3 regions of the Thalassospira sp. B30-1 genome follow, and region 2 is predicted to be linked to each of the others. Evidence: predicted binding sites of a transcription regulator. Region 2 holds the regulator's gene; each other region holds the start of a gene.
The links. The regulator LexA, encoded in region 2, represses DNA repair genes until DNA is damaged. The targets are predictions, from matches to a motif close to ATGTTCTANTTTGGTTC.
Positions count from the first base shown of each region.

Region 1: the regulator LexA is predicted to act here: its motif matches at 4,602-4,618, upstream of IT971_RS08475 (PA0069 family radical SAM protein).
Region 3: the regulator LexA is predicted to act here: its motif matches at 2,072-2,088, upstream of uvrA (excinuclease ABC subunit UvrA).

Region 1 covers NZ_CP065232.1:1,753,363-1,761,559, reverse strand. Annotated here, with positions in the region: gene IT971_RS08495 (L-lactate permease) at 86-1,657, shown strand; gene IT971_RS08490 (hypothetical protein) at 1,662-1,859, shown strand; gene IT971_RS08485 (LysE family translocator) at 1,878-2,510, opposite strand; gene IT971_RS08480 (inverse autotransporter beta domain-containing protein) at 2,874-4,499, shown strand; gene IT971_RS08475 (PA0069 family radical SAM protein) at 4,633-5,796, shown strand; gene IT971_RS08470 (hypothetical protein) at 5,892-6,170, opposite strand; gene IT971_RS08465 (hypothetical protein) at 6,532-7,053, opposite strand; gene IT971_RS08460 (hypothetical protein) at 7,138-7,857, opposite strand; gene IT971_RS08455 (alanyl-tRNA editing protein) at 8,152-8,197, shown strand, end outside.
Region 2 covers NZ_CP065232.1:2,254,771-2,262,967, reverse strand. Annotated here, with positions in the region: gene gltX (glutamate--tRNA ligase) at 1-186, opposite strand, end outside; gene IT971_RS11015 (ComEC/Rec2 family competence protein) at 394-2,445, shown strand; gene lexA (transcriptional repressor LexA) at 2,509-3,216, opposite strand; gene moaC (cyclic pyranopterin monophosphate synthase MoaC) at 3,364-3,843, opposite strand; gene trpC (indole-3-glycerol phosphate synthase TrpC) at 3,864-4,661, opposite strand; gene trpD (anthranilate phosphoribosyltransferase) at 4,658-5,692, opposite strand; gene IT971_RS10990 (aminodeoxychorismate/anthranilate synthase component II) at 5,726-6,298, opposite strand; gene IT971_RS10985 (divergent polysaccharide deacetylase family protein) at 6,528-7,706, shown strand; gene trpE (anthranilate synthase component I) at 7,766-8,197, opposite strand, start outside.
Region 3 covers NZ_CP065232.1:2,065,223-2,073,419, reverse strand. Annotated here, with positions in the region: gene IT971_RS10045 (Gfo/Idh/MocA family protein) at 1-808, shown strand, start outside; gene fbaA (class II fructose-bisphosphate aldolase) at 829-1,908, shown strand; gene uvrA (excinuclease ABC subunit UvrA) at 2,099-4,927, shown strand; gene IT971_RS10030 (hypothetical protein) at 4,950-5,930, opposite strand; gene trmFO (methylenetetrahydrofolate--tRNA-(uracil(54)-C(5))-methyltransferase (FADH(2)-oxidizing) TrmFO) at 6,117-7,463, shown strand; gene IT971_RS10020 (hypothetical protein) at 7,501-8,067, opposite strand.

The DNA of each region.
Region 1 (8,197 bases), 500 kb from region 2:
GCTTGCAGAAGCACTGGGACAAGATGTCGGCCCGGTTGGAAAATCAACCGCAACACATTGTTCCAAAAGGTTTTGGCTCGCCCCCATGACAGACTTCCTTCTGGCTGCCCTGCCAATCGCCACCATTCTGTTTCTGATGATCAAGGCAAACTGGGGCGCGGCACGCGCCGGCGCGGCCGCATGGTTTGTCACCGTTGCCATCGCCATGATCGCGTTTGGTGCGCCGACCGATATGGTGATCATCGCCCAGGCCAAGGGCGTCATGCTGGCGCTTTACATTCTTTATATCGTCTGGGCCGCCCTGATCCTTTATTTCGCAGCCGAAGAAGCCGGGGCCATCAAAACCATCGGGCGGGCCATCCGCCAGCTAACCGATGATCGCCCGCTGCAATTGCTGATCCTTGGTTATGTGTTTGCCACCTTCCTGCAGGGCGTTGCCGGGTTCGGTGTGCCGATTGCGGTCATCGCACCGCTTTTGCTCGGCATGGGGTTCTCGCCCGTCATCGCCGTTGCCGCCCCGATGATCGGCCATAGCTGGTCGGTGCTGTTTGGCAATATGGCAACCTCGTTCGAGGCCCTGATCGGCGTGACCGGCATTCCCGGTACCGAACTGACGCATTATTCCGCCATTCTGCTTGGCCTGTCGGGCTTTACCTGCGGGGCGGCGGTTCTGTGGCTCGATGGTGGTTTTCGCACCGTGCGTCGCCGGATCGTGCCACTGGTACTGATTGCCGGTGTCATGGGTGTCGTTCAATATCTGATGGCGAATTACGGCGTCTGGACGCTGGGCGGGCTGACCGCCGGGATTGCCGGGCTTGTCACCTCGATCATCGTCACCCGGTTCTGGAAACCCCATCCCGATGACGTCACCGAACCAAACGGGGATGACGACCATCACCACATGCCTTTGATCGAGGCATTGACCCCTTACCTCGTTTTCATGGTGATTGTCGGTCTGGCAACCTTTGTCCCCCAGGTCGAGGATTTCCTGTCCGGTCTTCGCCTGACCTTCGATTTCCCGGCAATCTCAACCGATCTTGGCTGGAATATCGATGCCGAAAGCGCCAAACCGATTGCTATTTTCGGCCATCCCGGCGCGTTGCTGCTTTATACCGCCGCCATCAGCTTTGCCTTTTTCAAAATCCGCGGACGCTATGACAACGGCATTGCCAGACGCATCTGGCAACGCACGGTCAAAAGCGGCCTTCCGACCAGCATCGGCATGGTGCCGGTCATCGGCCTTGCCATCATCATGGATCATGCCGGCATGACCTATGCCCTGGCCGAAGGCGGGGCTGCGCTGTTTTCCGGCTCCTTTGCCATCGCCTATCCGGTGGTGGCCCCGGCCATCGGGGCCTTGGGTGCCTTCATGACCGGCAGCACGAATAATTCCAACGTGGTCTTTGGCATGTTCCAGCGCCACACCGCCGAACTTTCGGGCATTTCAACCGCCCTTGTTCTGGCCGCACAGGCAACCGGTGCATCACTTGGCAGCATGCTGGCCCCGTCAAAAATTCTGGTCGGCTGTTCGACGGTCGGGCTTTCGGGCAAGGAAGGACCGGTATTATCGGTCGTGCTGAAAACCGGTGTGCTTCTGACCGCCCTTTGCGGCTTCATGGCGCTGGGCCTGTTGCTGATTGCGATGATCGGGGGTTAAGACCATGAAAAACAAACTGTTCAATCCGGTCTTTCTGTTTCTGGCGTCCCTGATCCTGCCGCTGGTCGCGTTCGAAGCCTTGATCAACGAAGATGCCGCACTTTCCGGTATCCTGTCAGGCATCCCGGTTGACATCCCTGTGGGCGGCATTCTGTTTGGCCTGTTTGCGGCCGTCATGGCGCTGATTGCCATCAAAAAGTAATGCGATCCCGGCCCGATATCAGGGCCGGAACATCGCAAGCTTGATCCCGAACGCAATAAACACGCTGCCGGTCACGGCCTTTAACGCCCGCTGGAACGATCCGCTGCGCGCCACGCCTGTCAGGCGCGATAACAGAATGATCATCGCCGAAAACCAGATGACATTGATGCTGGCATGCACGCAAACCAGCATGAAGGCCGATGCAATCGCCCCGTCACCGACCGGAATGAATTGCGGAAATGCCGCAAGATAGAAAATCGATACCTTGGGGTTAAGCGCATTGGTCAGAAACCCTTCGCCATACGCCACCAGAAGCGTCCTGCGGCGTTTGGCCGGGGCCACTTCGGCAACGGTTTTAACCCCGCGCCACGCCTCGCGCAGCGCCTTGAACCCGACCCAGCAAAGATATGCCGCACCGGCAATCTTCACCATCATGAACAATTGTGCCGACTGCACGAGGATCACCGAAATCCCTAAAATCGACAATGTGCCATGCAGGTAAAAGGCGGTCACGAAACCGGCAACATTGGCAAAACCTGCCGCACGGCCCGATGTCGGAACTGTTTTGGCAATCAGAACGCCATTGGGGCCCGGCGACATCACCAGAAGGGCGGTGACAAGCGTAAAGCTGACAAACTGTGTCCAATCCATCGGAATGGCTCCATAAAAAGGGTGGCCACGAAACTATAGATGGATTGTAAAAACCGGCAAGCGCGCGATTGTACCGATACATGACAATCGAAAAGGCAATTTAAAAGGTCGACAAAAAGACGGGGCTCAATAGTCCGCTTTTGCGCACCTCGCACTGTTTCCTATCCATAAAACGCAATGGATATCCACTTCGCGCAGGAAAATATCGCATCCCTGCCGTTGCTGTGGCGACCCATGCGCAAATCCCCTAATCCTCGGACTTCCATTTCATGAACTGGCTTAACTGCCGATCTGACTGATGCGCAAAATGCCAACGATTTCTCCTGCCGCGCATAAGCCAGATCAAAATGATTGAAGACAAAAATGAAAAAATATGCGGTTGGATTTGTCTGTAGCTGCGCCGTCGCTTTTGCGCCATCCGCGCATGCTCAGGACGCAGATGGCGGCAACAAATGGGGACCGCATATCGACCTTGAAGGCAAGGCCGGCACCGACCGCAACCTTGGTGAAACCGATCTGTTCATTCCGCTATGGCAGGATGACGATACCCTGGCCTTTGCCAATATCCGCGCGCGGATGGATGATGCCAACAGTCACGAAGGCAATTTCGGTGTCGGCATTCGCCAGATGCTTGATAGCGGCTGGAATATTGGCGGCTATGGCTATTTTGATCGCCGCCACAGCGCGTATGACAACAAATTCAATCAGGTGACTTTCGGGGCCGAAGCCCTTTCGCTTGACTGGGATTTTCGCGCCAATGCCTATATGCCGGTCGGCAGGACAAGCTATATGGAAGACAGCCTGAGCACGGCGGATTTTTCCGGCACCACGATCATGTACCGTCAGGGCGAAGAACGCGCCCTTCGCGGTTTTGATGCCGAAATCGGCTGGCGCGCGCCATTGTTTGAAGCCACGGCACCACAACAATTGCGCCTTTACGCAGGCGGCTATCGCTTTACCGAAGACGATGTGGACACGCTACAGGGACCTCGCGGGCGGCTTGACCTGACCTTTGATGAAATACCGTTCCTGTGGGAAGGCTCACGCTTTTCGCTGGGGGCTGAAATCCAGCATGACGACCCGCGCGGCACACAAAGCTTTGCCAGCTTCCGCCTGCGCATTCCGCTTCAGGATTTTGGCGATAATCCCAAACCGCGCCTGAACGCTATCGAACGCCGCATGACCGATCCGATCATACGCGACATTGATATCGTCAGTCAGGCCGGGCAATTCACCACGGCAGAGGAAATAACAAGCACAGCCAACGGCAACACCATCACACTTGTCAGCAGTGCAACAACATCAAGTGCCGACCTCGCCACGACCATCTCATCCGCCGGTGCCAATTCGACCGTGATCCTGAATGGCAGCTTTGCCAATGTGAACAGCCGCCTTGATGTGCAAAATGGTCAAACCATCATGGGGGCTGGCGACCTCAACGTTCAAACACCTTCCGGTCGCACCGTGACCATTACCACACCGGGTGCCAGCCTAAGCGGCGAAGGATCCTCTCCGGTCGGTTTCGGCAGTCCAAGCCATATTTTCAACATGGCCAGCAACAGCCGCCTTGTCGGCGTTACCGTCTCAACCTCCGACACGCAGGCAACCGCAGCAGTGCGGATTAACGGCGTGAATAACGTCGAAATCATCAATAGCACATTGACCAGCAACGCCACGGGCAACACGTCCTTTGGCATACAGGTTATCGGAAACGCGCAAAACACCGTCATTCGCGGCAATACAATCACATCCACCAGTAACGATACCTTTGCCTATGCCCTGTCAGTCATCGGATCAGACAACCTCGTCTTCGAGAACAACACACTCAATATCAGCGGGGCGACAAACAACCACCTGATTTTCTTTAACCTGAACAATACGAATCTCTCCGGCTCCGGCAACAGCGGCAATGTAAGCACATGCAATGTCGGTGGCGGGACAAACACCGGCTCCATCAGTTTCACGACAGCAACGCCGACCTGCCCTTAATCAGGAATGCTGTTGATAACCGGATGATGTCATGCCAACGGTCTGCCGCTGTCCGCGTTGATATCGGGGGGGGGCAACCTGGCTACAACGTATTTCGCTTGAATGTTCCTATTTTGTTCTATAATTTGAGCATATGCGAAACATCATCGAACCAACACCCGATCACATCGAAACCGCCCAACCGGGCGAAGGCTGGATCAATCCGGATTTTGATCCGGATCTGCTGCCCGCGCGCCGGCAAAAGGGCCGCGGGGCGGTATCGAACATTGATGGCCGATTTGAACGCCATATCCATCAGGCGGTCGATGATGGCTGGATGAACAGCCTGATGGAAGATCAGGACGCGCCGCGCATCCGCACCACCCTTGGCATTGATGGCGCGCGCAGCGTGATTACCAGAAATCAAAGCCCCGATGTGCCGTTTGACCGTTCGATCAATCCCTATCGCGGCTGTGAACATGGCTGCATCTATTGCTTTGCCAGGCCAACCCACGCTTATCTGGGCCTGTCGCCGGGCTTGGATTTTGAAACAAAACTGTTCTGGAAACCCGACGCCCCGACCCTTTTGCGCAAACAGCTCGCCGCCAAAAGCTACATGCCCGCCCCGATTGTCATTGGCACCAGCACCGATCCCTATCAGCCGGTAGACCGTGAAAAACAGCTGACCCGCTCAATCATCAGGGTGCTTGGCGATTGCCAGCATCCCTTTTCGATCATCACCAAGGGCGCACTTGTCACCCGCGACATTGATCTGATCGCACCAATGGCCGCCAGAAACCGCGCGTCGGTCGCAATATCGGTCACAAGCCTTGATCACAGATTATCCAACCTTCTCGAACCGCGTGCCTCCGCCCCGCACCGTCGGCTTGATGCCATTCGCAAACTTGCCGATGCCGGTATCCCGGTCACGGTCCTGTGCGCGCCGATCATTCCCGGCCTGAATGACATGGAAATCGAAAATCTGGTTGCCGCGGTGCGTGACGCCGGGGCAACGTCGGTATCGCACATCGTCGTCCGCCTGCCGCTTGAAATCGCCGACCTGTTCGAAGAGTGGCTCGAAGCCAATTATCCTGATCGCAAGGCAAAGGTCATGTCGCTGATCCGCCAGATGCGCGACGGCGAACGCTATCAGTCCGAATTTGGCACCCGCATGCGCGGCACCGGCCCGATTGCCGACCTGATCGCCAGACGGTTTGATGCCGCACGCAAAAAACACGGCATGACCGGCCGGTCGCTCAACCTTGATTGCAGCGGCTTTGTCCGCCCCAGCGCGAACGGGCAAATGTCGCTGTTCTGAAATCACCAGCAACATCGCCCTCCTCACACCCAAGCCTTGCTCGCGCGACCGGCGGGCACCAACCCGATCACTCCGCCCCGGTCACTCCGCCACAATCACTCTGCACGACGGATCAGCATCGTTCTCTGACCGCCAACGGTAAGGCGCAATACTTCGCCATCATCAAACGCGTAACTCAGGATATGATGATCAGGATCCACAATCTGTTTGTCCTCGATCATGACAGCACCATTTGCGACCAGCGCGCTCGCTGCAGCAATGGTATCGGCAAACCCCGCCATCAGAATAAGCGGCACCACCCCGATCCCGTCTTTCAGGGCATTGGGCGTGAAATCAAGTGTCGGCATGCGATCCGCAAGGGAGATATGGGTCATTTTCCGGTTTCCTTGTTGGTGGGGCCACCTCGGGCAAACCGGTTTATGGAAAAAACAAAGGCCGCCCTGGGGCAGCCGGTCTTGGTTTAATTTACAAACACATCAACAGGCGCCGCGCTATGTGCACGACGTAAAATAGGCGTTCTGATGTGTAACAATGTTTTCCATCTTCAAATCATTACGTACCTTATGCTGTCAGGTCAAGCCTGATTGCAGCAGCTTTATCCGTCCGAATGCCAACCGGCAGATGCAGTTGCTGTGAACAGCCCACCGGGGCACCAGTTCAATGCTGCACACAGCAAAACACCCGCCCGGGCAAAGCCGTTAGGCGGGTGTTGTTGATCAGCCGGATAATGGCGGTTTATCCCACCACCCGGTACCGGGCGTGTGGGGCGGGGCTTGCCGTAATCGACGGATCGATCTTCGGCAAAACCCCGCCTTCCTCCGCGCCTGTATATTCTGTCAAATCCTTGCTTTGGGCGTCGGTGTCGTTCATCGCCATCATGCGCGCGCTTTCAAAAAAGCGAAGACCGCGCTTTTCAAGAACATAAAGCGTTTCCGCCCCCCACGGCCCGGACCAGACCAGCCCCGAGAGGGTTTCCATTTCGCGTTCGATCCGGGTCGGTGAAATCGGCCGACCAAGGCATGTGGTCAGCAAAAACGAAAGTTCCGCTGCCGTCACGCCGTCTTCGCAGCATTCCTCGGCCAGAACCGCCATCACGGCCATTGTCACCACCCGAAGAGAAACCTTGCCGGTTTCAATCCCCGGAAAGCGGCTTTGCTGCAGGCTGACGATATCATTGGCGATGCGATCAACGCCCCCACGGATCACATATCGCCCACGCCAGACCCTGCAGCTTGCCCGTACTTCCCATTCCCGCATTTTGTCCCCGCCTGTTTTCTTGTCCCACGTCAATAATGATACATTACCAATACATAACGTCAACCATTTTATCGGCTTTTTGTATCATTTAATACAGGCGTCACGAAACCACTGATATCCGGTTCCGGTCGCGGCAAATCCCCCGTCCTCGTCGACCGGTTCGATATAGCCCCGCGTGATTGCGGTATGAAAATCGCGACCGAAATTCTTTGGCATGCGCAGATGTTCCTGCCGCCGCAGCAACCGCCGGATATCGTCGCGCGTCACAAAGCTCCGCCCGTCGCGGTAATGCAGCCAGATCGCCGCAATCAGGATGGTTTCGGCAAAACCGCGCGGCTGCAGCCGGGCAATCAGATCGCCCAGATTGCCAATATATCCAATCAGGAAGTTCGCCGGATCAATCGCATCCGTTGCGCCTTCACCAACAATAGCCGGGTGTGCCGATGAAAGAACCGGGCCGGATCGACCCGCCCGCGCCGTTACAGGGAATTGCCCGCCAGCAGGCATTTTCCGCGAAGAGCCTTCAGGCCCGACTGTCGAAGATGGGGCAGACGAAGATGATGCCGCAAGGGACATAGCAGGAGATATAGCAGGCGATATAGCAGAGGACATCGAAGCCCCCGAAGAAGCTGCCCCATGATCAACCGCACCGCCCCCTTGCGCCGCCCCCGCCCGCAAACTGGTCGGAGAACCAAACAGGGCCGCCATCACCAAAGGCAGGCGCGCAGGCGGGATCGCACACTCAAGATCCACCGGCCCGAAATCACCTTCGCCCGTCAATTTGACATGAATAACAGCAGCCAAGTTTCTTTCACCCCCAATTTGGGCCAAGGGGATACCATACATTTCGTACATATATCAACATTAATCCCGAAAATATGTATCACTTTATACAAACGTCACATTCACAAAAACTCCTCGACAAACCAAGCCTTCGCGCAGCACCATGATTTCACTGCAAGATTTCAGACCGCACCGTCACCGTAACCTTGCCCCACCCCGTCAAGGGCACGTTCGCCGCCGCCCCGATTTTGGCGGCAATCTGACGGTCGCATGATCTGATCGCCACCAAAGATGCCACCAAGCATGGAGGAGTCTGTGACCCGCCTTTTGTTTCGCGAAGACGCCTATCGCCAGAACTGCG
Region 2 (8,197 bases):
GCTTAGCCCATCAAAGATGGCATCGACGGCTTCGGGGGTGGACCGTTCCCGGTCGGTGTCTTCGATGCGCAGCAGGAATTTGCCGCCGGTGTGTTTGGCATAAAGCCAGTTATAAAGGGCGGTGCGTGCGCCGCCGATATGTAGAAACCCGGTCGGAGACGGGGCAAAACGGGTAACAACCGTCATTCACTCTATCCGTTGGCTGGATGTTGTTGCTTGTCGTAATGACTTTTGGCGTGCACGCTATAACACATATGCGGCGGTGTTGCACCACAGCCGATGATAGATAGAAACTGTGCGCCGGGCAGGCTATTGTACATTCGTCGAATAAGTCGTGATGGAATTAATAAAAATCAATATGTTGCGAGAATATTTTCGCAAACAGGATTGTTGTTGGCCGCGCGCAGAAATTCCTGGATCCTGTGCACGGTTATATTCTTCGGGTTGGGATGTGCGGCGTATTTTTCACTTCCTGCGCGCCTGACGGTACAGCAAGCCGGCCTTGCGGTGATTCTTTTGCTGTCCGGATTGTGGATTTCGCGACGCTGGGTTTTGCCATTCTTTGGCATTCTGCTGCTGGCGGGTTTTTGTGGCGGGTTGCTGATTGCATCCATCCATCTTGAAAGGGCGCCATCCGGGCTTCTGACCAAGACGCTTTACATGACAGAGATCGAGGGCGACATCACGCTTCTGGAACCACGGGGCGGGCGGATGCGCATGACCGTGGCACCAATGCGGATCGCGGGGCTTGAGGACCGGGCATTTGACTGGAAGGTGCGATTGAGCCTTCCGGGTGGGGATGAGCTTTCCGTTGGGGATCATATCGTGGCAACGGCACGGCTGTTTCCGTTGCGCGCGGCCTCCGCGCCGGGCGACCCGGATTTTTCACGCGGATTATATCTGGACGGGATCGGGGCGACCGGGTTTGTTTTCGGCCATAAATATAGTGTGACCAAGAAGGCCGAAACAGGAATGATGCAGCCGGTTTCGGACCGGATCGAAAGTCTGCGCCTGACGATCATGACGGCAATCGATCAGAGCCTTACCGGCGCAGAGGCCGGGATTGCCAAGGCACTGATTGTCGGCGAACGCGGCGATGTCAGTGCGAAAATTGCCGATGATCTTCGCAAATCGGGATTGGCGCATCTTCTGGCGATTTCCGGGCTGCATATGGGGCTTTTAAGCGGGACGGTTTTCTTTTTCCTGCGGTTTGGCATGGCGGCCATTCCCGCCCTTGCGCTGCGGTTTCCGATCAAGAAATGGGCGGCTATCGGGGCGATGGGAGCAGCCGTGATCTATCTTGGCCTGTCAGGGGCCAGTGTGCCGACGCAGCGTGCCTTTGTGACGTTGACGATTGTCTGGATTGCGTTGCTGCTGGATCGGCGGGCGATATCGTTGCGGTTGGTGGCGTTTGCGGCGCTGGTTGTTCTGATCCTGCGGCCCGATGCGGTATTGGGGCCAAGCTTTCAGCTTTCCTTTGCGGCGGTGTCGGTTCTGGTGGCGTTTTATGATGGTCCGGGCAGGCGATGGTTTGACAAGTCGGGGGATCGGTCATGGCTATTCCGGCTTTGGCTGTTTTTTGCCGGGCTGGTGATGACCGGGTTGCTGGTTACGGCGGTGACCGCGCCGATCATCGGGTTTCATTTCGGGCGGATTTCGATGATCGGGATCGTGTCCAACCTGATTGCCATTCCGGTGATGGCGTTCTGGGTGATGCCGCTGATTGTGGCGACGCTTGTTCTGATGCCGTTCGGAGCCGGGGGACTGGCATTGTGGTTGATGAAGCCGGGACTGACATTGTTGATTGAAACCGCAAGCCTTGCCGCCGATCAGGCCTGGGGGCTTTGGCATGTCGAGCAGTTTAGTGCCGTATTTGCCATCGGCATCATGATGGCGATGGCCTGGTGGCTGGTCTGGCGGGGGAACGCGATTGCCCGGTTGGCTGTCATTCCGTTATGCGTGGCGATTGCGGCGCAAATCCTGTATCGCCCGGCGGATATTCTGGTTTCGGGGGATCAGGAAAGCTGGGCAATTCGCGACAGGGTGCGCGACAAACTTGTCCTGCCCGAAGGCATTTCGGATTTTCAGCAGTCGGTCTGGATGGCGCGATTTGGTATCGCCGATCATGATGCCGGCAATGTCATCGAAAAATGCGACGCAACGGTTTGTTCCGTCAGGATCGCCGGACGGCAGGTGATCATTGCCAATGATCTTGCCAATCCGTTCTATGCATGCCGCCATGGCGATATGATCATCAGCCTGAAACGCGATATGCCGCGTGATATCTGTGCGCCGGATGTGACTGTCATCGATGATGACCTGTTGTGGTGGCAGGGGGGCGTCTCGGTTGCGTTGCGGCCCGATGCTGCCCCGGTGATCGAAACCGTGCGTGAAACGTCCGGCATCTGGCCGTGGATTATCATCGGGGGCAGGGTGGTCAAATAAAAAACGCCGCCAGGCAAGGCCGACGGCGTTTCTTTCGGTTTGTTCGGTTTATTCGGTATTCTATCAGTATTGGCGGAGCAAACCGATCAGACGTCCCTGAATGCGGACACGATCAGGCGACAGCGCGCGCGTTTCATAACGCGCATTGGCCGGTTCCAGCAGAACTTCGCCACGGCCACGTTTCAGGCGTTTCAGAGTGGCTTCGGCGTCGTCGACCAGTGCGACAACGATGGAGCCATCATTGGCCTGTTCGCAACGCTGGATCAGGACGGTGTCGCCATCGAGAATACCGGCATCGATCATCGAATCACCGGAAACTTCAAGCGCATAGTGATCGCCGGTTCCCAGAAGCGCTGCCGGGACCTGCACCATTGTGGTCTGATCGCGAAGGGCTTCGATCGGGGTACCCGCCGCAATCCGGCCAAACAGCGGCAGGGAAACGGATTCACCCGATTCCGAAAAGGCCGAAGGCACGGTTGCCGGCCGATGCGCAGCCTTTCGCGCGGAGGCGATAGAGGTAACATTGTTGGGCGTTTCCGCGGCGTCGTCATCATTATTATCCGGAAGACGCAGGACTTCGAGCGCGCGGGCCCGATGGGCGAGACGGCGAATAAAACCGCGTTCCTCAAGCCCGGTGATCAGGCGATGAATGCCGGATTTGGATTTCAGGCTCAGGGCTTCTTTCATCTCGTCAAAAGAGGGCGAGATGCCATGATCGCGAAGGTAATTATCGATATAGACCAGCAATTCGTATTGCTTGCGCGTCAGCATGATTTTTTCCGAACCAGTAATAAGAACAAACCGAATACATAAATGTTCTACTTTGGTTCTGCTTGTTCGTCAAGCACCACAACCCGAAAAATCACCGTTTAAGGGCATTCTTTCGGTCAAGAAACGAAATTTGGGTATTTCCAGGGATCAGTCGGCGGTGAAAGTACCCGACTTTCCGCCTTCCTTGTGGACAACGCGAATATCGGTAATCCGCATGGCTTTATCGACCGCCTTGCACATATCGAACACGGTAAGTGCGGTAACGGAAACGGCGGTCAGGGCTTCCATTTCCACCCCGGTTTTGCCGGTGGTTTTGCATGTCGCGACAATATCTACCGCATCGGTGTCAGTTGCGAGTTCCAGCGTGACTTCGGCCGAGGTTAGAGGCAGGGGATGGCAAAGCGGGATCAGGTCAGCGGTTTTCTTGGCCCCCATAATCCCGGCAAGCTGGGCGATGCCAAGAACGTCGCCCTTTTTATGGCCGCGTTCGGCAATCAGCCGGGCCGTTTCCGCCGACATCAGGACACGGCCCTTTGCGATGGCGACGCGCGCGGTATCGGTCTTGGCCGAAATATCGACCATGACGGCATTACCAGCAGCGTCGATATGCGAAAGTTTGTCTGCCATGCCTGTATCCTGTAACGGTATCAGGCCGCGAGGCCAAGAATATTGCGGGTGGCGGCGGTTACGTCGTCCTGACGCATCAGGCTTTCGCCGATCAGGAAGCATTGCGCGCCGACCTTTGCCATGCGGGCGAGGTCATCGTGTGTGAACAGGCCGCTTTCGGCGACCAGCATCCGGCTGTCATCGACCATACCAGCGAGTTCTTCGGTCGTGGTCAGGGAGACTTCGAGCGTTTTCAGATTGCGGTTGTTCACGCCGAGAAGCTTTGATTTCAGTTTCAGGGCGCGTTCGAGTTCCGGGGCGTTGTGCACCTCGATCAGGACATCCATGCCAAGGCTGTTTGCTGCGTCTTCAAGCTCGGCGGCCTGAGCGTCTTCGAGGGCTGCCATGATCAGAAGGATGCAATCGGCACCCAACGCCCGGGCTTCGGTCACCTGATAGGGGTCAAGCATGAAATCCTTGCGCAGGACCGGCAGGTCAACGGCGGCACGTGCCGCGATCAGATAGCTGTCATCGCCCTGGAAATAGGGGATGTCGGTCAGGACCGACAGGCAACTTGCCCCACCGGCCTTATAGGCCTGTGCTAGAACGGGCGGATTGAAATCCGGGCGGATCAGGCCCTTGGACGGGGATGCCTTTTTAATCTCGGCAATCAGGCCGTAACGACCATCCGCAACCGATGTTTCAAGCGCCCTAATGAAGCCGCGTGGGGCGGATTGCGATCTGGCGGCGGTTTCGAGGTCGGCAAGTGACTTTCGCGCCTTGCAGGCAGCGATATGATCGCGTTTGTCGTTACAGATACGTTCGAGTACGTCGCTCACGCTGCGGTCCCCTGATTGGAAATGCGGACAAGTGCCTGCAGGGTTTCTGCGGCTTTGCCGGAATCGATTGCGGTGCGGGCCTTTGCGATGCCATCGGCAAGATCGGTTGCGATGTCGGTCACCACAAGGGCGGCTGCGGCATTCAGCAGAACGATATCGCGATAGGCGCTTTTTTTACCGGCAAGAAGATCGAGAATGGCCTGCGCGTTTGTCTGGGCGTCGCCGCCTTTAAGCGCATCAAGGGTGACGATTTCAAGGCCGTAATCTTCGGGGTTGATTTCAAAGGTCGTAACCGTGCCGTTTTTGACTTCGGCGACAAAGGTCGGGCCGGTTGTTGAAATTTCATCAAGGCCGCTATGACCATAGACAACCCATGCATGTTCGGAACCAAGGCGGTTCAGCACATGGGCAATCGGTTCGACCCATTCACGGGCGAAAACACCCATGACCTGGCGTTTGGTTTTGGCCGGGTTGGCCAGCGGTCCCAGCAGGTTGAAGATCGTGCGCGTGCCCATTTCAACGCGGGTCGGCATCACGTGACGCACGGCCGAGTGATGGCGCGTTGCCATCATGAAGCACAGATTGATTTCCTTTAGCGCCTTTTCAAGAAGCGCCATATCGGCATCGAGATTGACGCCAAGCGCCATCAGAACATCGGCCGATCCCGATTTTGACGACGCCGCGCGGTTGCCGTGCTTGGCAACGATGGCGCCGCAGGCCGCCGCAACGATTGCCGCCCCGGTCGAGATATTGAAGGTGCCGCTGCCATCGCCACCAGTACCACAGGTATCAACCGCATTGGGCGGGGCGATAATGCCGGTCGCCTTGGAGCGCATGACACGCGCCGCCCCGGTGATTTCATCGACCGTTTCACCGCGCAGGCGCAGCGCCATCAGGAAAGCCCCCATCTGCGACGGCGTTGCCTGACCGGACATCAGAACGTCGAAGGCCTGTTCGGCCTGTTCTTCGTTCAGTTTTTCGCCATTTGCGACTTTGGCCAGGATCGGCTTCAGGTCATATTCAGTCGACATGCGGGTTTCCTCGGTTAGCGGTCCGGTGCGGTTTCATGCGCCGGGGAAGTCTATAAAATTCTTCAAAAGGGCATGGCCATGTTCGGATGCGATGCTTTCGGGATGGAACTGGACACCATGAATCTGATGCTGTTTGTGACGCAGCCCCATGATCAGACCATCCCCGTTTTCCGCCGTGATTTCAAGGCAATCGGGCAGGGTTGCGCGATCAACAACCAATGAATGGTAACGGGTCGCTTCAAACGGGCTGGGCAGGCCGTTAAACACGCTTTTGCCTTCGTGCACCATCGCATCGGTTTTGCCATGCATGCATTCGGGCGCGCGCACGACATTGCCGCCAAAGGCCTGACCGATGCCCTGATGACCAAGGCAGACGCCAAGCAGCTTAACCTTGCCCGCCGATGCCCTGATCAGATCAAGACAGATACCCGCGCGATCCGGATCGCAGGGACCGGGCGAGATCACGATGCCTTCGGGCTTTAAAGCCAGCGCATCATCAACCGAGATTTCATCATTGCGGCGGACGTCGACCTCGGGACCGAGTTCGCGCAGATAGTGCCACAGATTGAATGTGAAGCTGTCGTAATTATCGATGAGGAGATACATCGTGGCGCCGGGCTGTGAATATCAGATCGGGCAGAGAATAAACGGCATTGCCGCTACGTCAAGCGATTGCAAAAACCATTTTCCTGCCATTGTTTGCGGTCTTTGTTTGCGGCTTTAACAGGGTGCTAACCTGATCGGGTTTAAAAGCTTCCAAACACAAGCCGCGATAATTGGCGTATAATCACCATATGGGTAACACGACCCAGCAAACGAGACTGGAGACCAGAGCGTGGCACGCCGGGCACAACCCGCCAAAAAGAAAAAAGCGGCACCGCGAAAAACAGGCCGTAGCAAGGCTGCACCGAAGAGGAAATCGGGCGGCATTGGCCGTTTCATGCTGGGCGGTGCGATTGTGGCGGGCACCATTTCGGCATTCATTGCAGCAGGCAGTATGCTTGAGCTGGATCGCGCGTCGCGTGATCTTGGCGAACGGGCCGCCAATTCAGAACCGGAATATACGCCAGCACCGGCCCCGGTACCGGAAAGCCGCAATTATGATTTCAGCGAAAGCAACGGCAATCGCGACCGGACCGGATATATGGTCGGTGAACGTGTGCCGGGTGAAAAAACTGCGCCCGAAACCAGACAACCGCAGAAGGCACCGGTCACAAAGTCGCCTGAACCTGCCGTGTCGCCCGATACCGGCGGGATCAGCGGGGGCGCGCATAGTGATGGTCCGCCGCCATGGCAGAAATTCGCAGCCCTTACCCCTGATACGGGAACCGCACCGGTTATCGCGATTGTGATTGATGATGCGGGCCTTGATCAGCCGCGCACCGCACGCACCATCGAGTTGCCGGGACCGGTGACGATTTCCTATCTGCCCTATGCGCGCGACCTTCAGCGTCAGGTGAATGATGCGCGCGGGCGGGGGCATGAAGTGATGCTTCATATGCCGATGGAGCCGTCGTCGGCATTGGTCGATCCAGGTCCGCATGCGTTGCGCACCGGATTTGACCGCGACAAGATATTGGGCGAGATGACCTGGATGCTGGACCGGTTTTATGGCTATGTCGGTGTGAATAATCACATGGGCAGCAAATTCACATCCGACCCGGAACGCATGCAGGTGGTGATGGAGGTGATGAAATCACGCGGGCTTCTGTTCCTTGATTCCAAAACCAGTGCCAAGTCGGTCGGATTTTCGATGGCACGCCAATATGATGTCCCGGCGCTTGAGCGCGACGTGTTCATTGATGACGCCGATGATGCCACCAAAATTGCCGAAATGCTGGCGCGGACGGAAAAGGTTGCAATCAATCAGGGATTTGCGATTGCGATTGGCCATCCGCGTGACCTGACGCTGGAGGCCCTGCAAAAATGGATTCCCGCCATTCAGGCGAAGGGATTTGTTCTGGTGCCGGTGACCGACATCCTGCGACGAACAAGTCCGAGTGCGACAGGTTGATAAAGAACAAGGCCCGCAGATGAAGCGGGCCTTGTTCTTTTGTTCCAAAATGCAGGAAATCAGGCGAAGCGATGGGCTTCGCGGGCGGCGGCCATAAGCGCGCCTGCCTTGTTCTGGCATTCCTTGTGTTCGAGTTCCGGTTTGCTGTCTACGACAATCCCGGCACCGGCCTGGATATGAATCTGTTCGTCCTTGATGACCGCAGTGCGCAGCGCGATGCAGGTATCCATCGATCCATCGGCGGAGATATAGCCGATACAACCTGCATAAATGCCGCGTCGGACCGATTCCAGTTCATCGATGATTTCCATGGCGCGGACCTTTGGCGCGCCCGATACCGTTCCGGCAGGGAAACCGGCCTTGAGCGCGTCCATCGCATCATATTTGTCGTCGATCTGACCAACGACGTTCGAGACGATATGCATGACATGGGAATAGTATTCGATCTGTTCGCGGTCGGTGACGCGCACCGTACCGGGCTTGGACACACG
Region 3 (8,197 bases), 190 kb from region 2:
AGCCGGGGCGCATGTCTTTATTGAAAAGCCATTGGCAGCTACTGCCGAGGATGCCGAACGTGTGGTCAATGCAGCCAAAAAGCACGGTCGCAAACTGGTGATCGGCTATATCCTGCGCCATCATCCGTCTTGGGCAAAGTTCGTTGAAGTTGCAAAGACACTAGGCAAGCCGCTCGTCATGCGCATGAACCTGAACCAACAAAGCAGCGGTGCTTTCTGGGAAACCCATAAACGGTTGCTCAACAGTGTTTCACCGATTGTCGATTGTGGTGTGCATTATCTTGACATGATGTGTCTGATGACCGGCGCAAAACCGGTATCGGTCAGCGCCATCGGCGTACGCCTGTCTGATGAAGTTGCACCTGAAATGTATAACTATGGTCAGTTGCAGGTGCGCTTTGATGACGGATCAGTTGGCTGGTACGAGGCCGGTTGGGGACCAATGATCAGCGAAACCGCCTTTTTCGTCAAAGATGTGATCGGACCGAAAGGCTGTGTTTCCATCACCGATGTTGAAGAAAAAGGTGCCGGTTCAGCCGATATCGACACCCACACAAAAACGAATGCCTTAAAGCTTCACCATGCTGCCACAGATGCTGCCGGAAAATTTACACAATCTGACGAAATCATCCGCACAGACGACGAGCCCGATCATGACGGCCTGTGTCTGCGTGAACAGCAATTTTTCCGAAAGTCTATAACGGAAAACCTTGACCTTACGCAGCATATGGAAGATGCATTGGGCTCCTTACGGATTGCCCTCGCTGCGGATCAGTCGGTACGCACGGGGGAAACAATAATACTCTGACCCCCAGGAGGAGTACCCACATGCCTTCCGTTAAACCCGGTGTTGTTACCGGTTCTGCCTATCGTGACCTTGTCGCTGCCTGTAAGCAGGACGGTTACGCCCTTCCCGCCGTCAATATCACATCGTCCAGCACGATGAATGCCGCCCTTGAAGCCGCTGCAAATGCCGGTTCTGACATCATCATTCAGCTTTCGAATGGCGGTGCACAGTTCTTTGCCGGCAAGGGCATCAAGGACGCAGCAGCTGCACGTGTTGTGGGCGCTGTTTCGGCTGCACGCCATGCCCAGCTGATGGCTGAGTATTATGGTGTTGCTGTCGTCATGCATACCGACCACGCAAACCGGAAATTCGTTCCGTGGGTCGATGAAATGCTGAAATGGAGCGAAAAGGCCTATGCCGAGACCGGCAAGGCGCTTTATAGCTCCCACATGCTGGACCTGTCCGAGGAACCGCTCGAAGACAACCTGTCGACCTGCGAAGAGTTCCTCAAACGCATGTCAAAAATCGAAATGAGCCTGGAAATCGAACTGGGCGTGACCGGCGGCGAAGAAGACGGTATCGGCCATGACCTTGACACCAGTGTCGAGGAAATTGATCCGCGCCTTTATACCCGCCCAGAAGAAGTCGAAGAAGCCTATCGCCGTCTTGCTCCGCTAGGCCATTTCTCGGTCGCGGCGGCATTCGGTAACGTTCACGGTGTTTATAAGCCTGGCAACGTCAAACTTCGTCCGGAAATCCTTCTGGAATCCCAGAAATACGTTTCGGAAAAGCATAATCTTGGCGACCGTCCGCTGGACTTCGTGTTCCATGGCGGTTCGGGTTCGGAAAAAGAAAAAATCGAAGAAGCAGTCGGCTATGGCGTCTTCAAGATGAATATCGATACCGATACCCAGTTCGCCTATTCGCGCCCGGTTGGCGAATATGTCGAAGCCAATGCACGTGCTTTCAAATATCAGGTCGATCCGGATACCGATCAGCCCTACAAAAAACAGTACGACCCGCGCGTATGGGTCCGCGAAGCCGAACTCTCGATGGCGGCCCGCCTCGAAGAAGCTTTCAAGGATCTTGGCGCAACCGGCCGGTCGGTTACCAAAGGGTGATCCTTTAGGATTGCAAAAGCATGTTCAACCCGCCGGTTTTTCCGGCGGGTTTTTTCGTGTGCAATCTTGCGCCACTGCAAAAATAAACTACTCCTGACAGATACTGACAGGAACTGTCAGGGGTGCGCTTGCGTATCAGGTTTGGCTCCTCTATACCTTTTCCGAACATTACAGGAACAAAAGGCCCGACATGCTGACGAAAATTTCGGTTCGCGGTGCGAAAGAACATAATCTGCAAAATATCGATGTTGAACTGCCCCGCGATGCTCTGGTGGTCATCACTGGTCTGTCAGGGTCAGGCAAAAGTTCGCTGGCGTTCGATACGATTTATGCCGAAGGACAGCGTCGTTATGTCGAAAGCCTGTCAGCGTATGCACGTCAATTCCTTGAATTGATGCAAAAACCCGATGTGGAATATATCGATGGCCTGTCTCCTGCCATTTCCATCGAACAGAAAACAACATCGCGCAACCCGCGCTCGACTGTGGGAACGGTTACCGAAATTTATGACTATATGCGTCTTCTCTGGGCGCGCGTTGGCATCCCGTATTCTCCGGCAACCGGCCTTCCGATTGTCAGCCAGACCGTATCGCAGATGGTTGACCGCGTTATGGAAATGCCCGAAGGCACGCGGCTTTATCTGCTGGCACCGTTCGTTCGGGGGCGTAAGGGTGAATACAAAAAGGAACTGCGTGACCTTCGCACACGCGGGTTCCAGCGCGTCAAGATTGATGGCGAAATGTATGACATCGACGAAGCACCTGAACTGAACAAAAAACTCAAGCACGATATCTCGGTCGTGGTTGACCGTCTGATCGTCAAGGAAGGGATTGCAACCCGCCTTGCCGACAGTTTTGAAACCGCCCTTGAACTGACAGACGGTATCGTCCTGACCGAAGATGCCAAAACCGGCGAAACAACCGTGTTCTCGGCAAAGTTCGCCTGCCCGGTTTCCGGCTTTACGATAGAAGAAATCGAGCCACGCCTGTTTTCGTTCAACAACCCGTTTGGCGCCTGCCCGGCTTGCGATGGTCTTGGCACCCAGATGGAATTCGACCCGGAACTGGTCGTCCCGGATGAAGGCAAAAGCCTTGACGACGGCGCTGTTGCGCCGTGGGCCAGCACCACATCGAAATATTATCTTCAAACCCTACGGGCGGTCGCCAAGCATTTCGGCTTCAAGACCAATGTCGCATGGGAAAAGCTTCCGAAAACAGCGCAGGACATCATTCTGTATGGTTCAGGTGATGAAGACGTCACGGTGACCTACGATGACGGTTCGCGCAGCTACAAGGTTGCCCGACCGTTCGAAGGCGTCATTCCCAACATGTCGCGTCGTTGGCGTGAAACCGACAGCCAGTGGGCACGCGATGAACTTTCGAAATACCAGACGGTTTCAAGCTGCCCGACCTGCGAAGGCCATCGCCTGAAACCCGAGGCACTGGCCGTAAAGATCGACAAATGTACGATTTCGGAAATTACCGACCTTTCGATTGGCAAAGCCGCCGATTGGTTCCAGGCGCTTGAAGGCAAACTGAACGAAAAAGAAACCGAAATCGCGCGACGCATCCTGCGCGAAATCAATGATCGCCTGCGTTTCCTGCGGGATGTCGGGCTGGATTATCTGTCGATGTCGCGTACATCTGGCACACTTTCAGGTGGCGAAAGCCAGCGTATCCGGCTGGCGTCGCAAATCGGATCCGGCCTGACCGGGGTCTTGTATGTTCTGGATGAACCTTCCATTGGCCTGCATCAGCGTGACAATGACCGCTTGCTTGAGACCCTGAAACGTCTCCGCGATCTGGGCAACACCGTGCTTGTTGTTGAACATGACGAAGACGCCATTCGTGCCGCCGATTACGTCGTTGATATGGGCCCTGGTGCCGGTATCCATGGCGGTCGTATTGTTGCCGAAGGCACACCCGAACAGATCCAGCAGAACCCGAACAGCCTGACCGGAAAGTATCTTGTCGGGGTTGAACAGATCGCCGTTCCCAAGGAACGCCGCAAGGGTAATGGCAAATCGATTGCGATCAAGGGTGCACGCGCCAACAACCTGCAAAATGTCGATGCCAAATTCCCGCTTGGTAAATTCATCTGCGTTACAGGTGTCTCGGGGGGCGGAAAATCCAGCCTTGTCATTGAAACGCTGTATAAGGCGCTTGCCAAGCGGATGCATAATGCGCGCAATCATCCCGGTGCCCATGACACCATCACCGGCATTGAACATATCGACAAAATCATCGATATCGACCAAAGCCCGATTGGCCGCACCCCACGTTCGAACCCGGTCACCTATACCGGGGCCTTCACCCCGATCCGTGACTGGTTCGCGCAACTGCCCGAAGCCAAAACACGTGGCTATAAGCCCGGCCGTTTCTCGTTCAACGTCAAGGGTGGGCGTTGTGAAGCCTGTCAGGGCGATGGCGTGATCAAGATCGAAATGCACTTCCTGCCTGATGTTTACGTTACCTGTGATCAGTGCAAGGGTAAGCGATACAATCGTGAAACTCTGGAAATATCATTTAAAGGCAAATCGATATCTGACATTCTTGATATGACAGTCGAAGAAGGTGCCGATTTCTTCAAGGCCGTTCCATCCATTCGCGACAAGATGGAAACCTTAAAACAGGTCGGATTGAGCTACATCCATCTCGGTCAGCAGGCAACGACCCTTTCGGGTGGTGAAGCGCAGCGCGTGAAGCTTGCCAAGGAACTGTCAAAGCGGGCCACTGGCCGCACGCTTTACATCCTTGATGAACCAACCACCGGGCTTCATTTCCATGATATCCGCAAGCTTCTGGAAGTGTTGCACACCATTGTCGATCAGGGCAACACGGTGGTTGTGATCGAACATAACCTTGATGTCATAAAAACTGCCGACTGGATCATTGATATCGGTCCCGAGGGTGGTGATGGCGGCGGCAAGCTGGTTGGTTGCGGCACACCAGAGGCCATCATGGCCAACGAGGAAAGCTATACCGGTAAATACCTTAAACGCCATCTCGGCCTGAAGTAATGCCTTAAAGCGAAGCGGGCACCTAGCCCGCTTCGACCCGATCTTCGACCCGTTTGACAAGAGCAGAGCTTAGCCGCTCGCTAAAGCCTGACAGGAATGCCAGCACCAGCACGATGGAAATCTGTTGCCCAGCACCAGAAATCGTTCCGATCTGATCCATGTCGGAAATATTGTGTAACTGATCCAGCGGGATCGGCAGAATACCGGCGCGCAGTGCCAGTAATACTATCAGGGCGAAGCAAAAACCAAGGCAGGGTCGAAACAGAAAATTGAAAAAAACCGACGCCGGTTCCATTTCCGCCCAGTCGACATCCTTACCCAACCGCATCATCATGCTTACCAGTGCCCCGATCGCACCGAAACTGCCGACAAAGAACAACAAATCATAACTGAACCCGAACAGTTTGCCGTGCCCAGCGCTGACGATCTGGTCGACGTGCAAAAACAGTATCACCGACACGACCAGCAATATCGGCGAAAGCGCCAGCGCAATTGCTGCCACCCGAAGCGAACGGAAAAAAGCCCGCTGTGTGTTATCAAGCTGTTCGTGCCCGCCCGCCAGATCAGACAGATAACCATGCACAAATCCGTCCCGCCCTTGATTGAGCGCCAGCAACATGACGATTGCATCTGACGTTTTGCGCATTTGGGCATCGGCATCGAGCCCTTCATCCTTGCGCCACCAGCGCAAAAACGACCGCATGACAAGCGATGCGCGCCATCCCTGGCGGGTGGCGACAACATAATCAATCATGTTTTCAACATCACTGCTGCCAAACTTGTTGGCGCCGATATCACCAAATGGAAAGGCAATCCGTCCGATGGTAGAGGCGGCAGTTTTGCGCGCAGATATGTTATCATCTCCGTCTGTCGCACCATCACCGCCATTTCCATCAGGCAAACAATCAATCGTCGTGCTCTGTCTGGATCGCCGGATTGGAACAAGCCCCATCACAGGGCAATGGGCCGGATCGTAACCATAGGGTCGATGCGGATAGCTCATGATGCCGTCCTTGTGATGGATGTGTCTGGTATCAGCGACGCAGCAACAGGTGGTTTGTGAATAATTTACGGTCACATAAGTGATATGCAGCAGCGAAATGGCGCAATTCACTTGAAATCAGGCCTCCTGCACCGCTATGTGTGTGCCAGAAAGTTTAATTCTGTTTTTGCTGAGGAGTTCGCAACCGTGAGCACGGTCAAACCTGTTCATATTATCGGCGCCGGTCTTGCCGGTAGCGAAGCCGCATGGCAACTGGCAGAGGCCGGCATTCCGGTTATCCTGCACGAAATGCGCCCTACCCGACCGACCGACGCACATCACACGGACAAATGTGCCGAACTGGTCTGTTCCAACTCGTTTCGGTCTGACGACAAGGAATATAACGCGGTCGGCCTGATCCATGATGAAATGCGCCGTGCCGGGTCACTGATCATTCGCTGTGCGGACGCGCACAAGGTTCCCGCCGGTGCCGCTCTTGCTGTTGATCGCGAAGGTTTCTCGCAGGCGGTAACCGATGCGCTGATGAATCATCCTCTGGTCACCATGGAGCGTGGCGAAATCGATGGCCTGCCACCGGTCGAATGGGAAAGCACAATCATCGCAACCGGCCCGCTGACCTCAAGCGCACTGGCCGAAGACATTCGCAAGACCACCGGCGAGGAAAGCCTTGCCTTCTTCGATGCGATTGCCCCGATCATCTATAAGGAAAGCATCGACTTTGACAAGGCATGGTTCCAGTCGCGTTACGACAAGGGCGATGGTAAGGACTATATCAATTGTCCGATGAATGAAGAGCAATACAACGCCTTCATCGACGCCCTGATCGAAGGTGATAAAACCGAATTCAAGGAATGGGAAAAAGATACTCCCTATTTCGATGGTTGCCTGCCGATTGAAGTCATGGCTGAACGTGGCCGCGAAACCCTTCGTCACGGCCCGATGAAGCCGGTTGGTCTGACCAATCCGCATGATCCGACCCGTAAGCCACGCGCCATCGTGCAACTGCGCCAGGACAATGCTTTGGGCACGCTATACAACATGGTCGGTTTCCAGACGAAACTGAAATACGGTGCGCAGGCCGACGTCTTCCGCATGATCCCGGGGCTTGAAAATGCCGAATTCGCCCGTCTAGGCGGTATTCATCGCAACACCTTCCTGAATTCCCCACGTCTTCTGGATGCCACGCTTCGTCTGAAAGCCCGGACCGATATCCGATTTGCCGGGCAGATCACCGGCTGTGAGGGATATGTGGAAAGTGCCGCTGTAGGCCTGATGGTTGGGCGTTTTGCTGCGGCTGAAAAGCAAGGCAAAACAATCCCGACACCGCCGCTTGCAACCGCCATGGGAGCCCTTTTAAACCACATCACTGGCGGCGCTGACGAAAGCACCTTCCAGCCGATGAATGTCAATTTCGGGCTTTTCCCGGAACTTGACCTGACCAAACGGGTAAAAGGCCGCGACCGCAAGAAGCTTTATAGCGACCGCGCTATTCCCTTGTTTGACACATGGCTTTCAGACATCAACGCCGCATGAAACAAAGGCCGCATCATCCGATGTGGCCTTTTAAATTTCAATATTTGTTTTGGCGTTTGAGCTTTCCGGTGACATCGCGGATAGGTTCGCCATTTCGGAACCGTTTGAACACGAGATCCATATTGCCATCTGCATCCAGGCTGCGTTCATAGACCTGCATTTCGTAACCACCGTCATCCGTGATGTAAAGCGCATGAACGGTCAGGGTTTTTCCGACGATACGCGCCCAGACAAACGGTTCACCCTGTAACGGGTCATTGGGAACACGTTTGCCAAACAGGCCTGTGCGCATCGCACTTCCATAAATGTCGGGCCGATCCGTGGCATAGAACTCGATACTCAGCGATACGTTTTTTTCGCGACCATCAGCCTTGTGAATTACCGTTGACCAATCAATGGTAAAGCCACGACCGGTTTCCGTGATCTTCACGTCAAGATCGCGCGCTTTAAGTTCTTCCTCGGCGTTATAGATCGATGTCCCGTGATACTCGCCAACAAACGTGCCGATATTTCCCGCATGACAAGGCGCTGGCACAACAAGCCACATGATCAAAAGCATGCCAAACAGCCCCAAAGCTTTGATCGGCGCATGCAAATTCATCATGTTGGACCTCGTTATGTTCATTTCGTCCGCCCCGTTTGCCATCAGGCCACCAGCGTCAAATAACGCTACCACAAGACTTTACGAAAATATTGTATCCATTACATCTATTTAGATGAGGTTTCGCCAATAT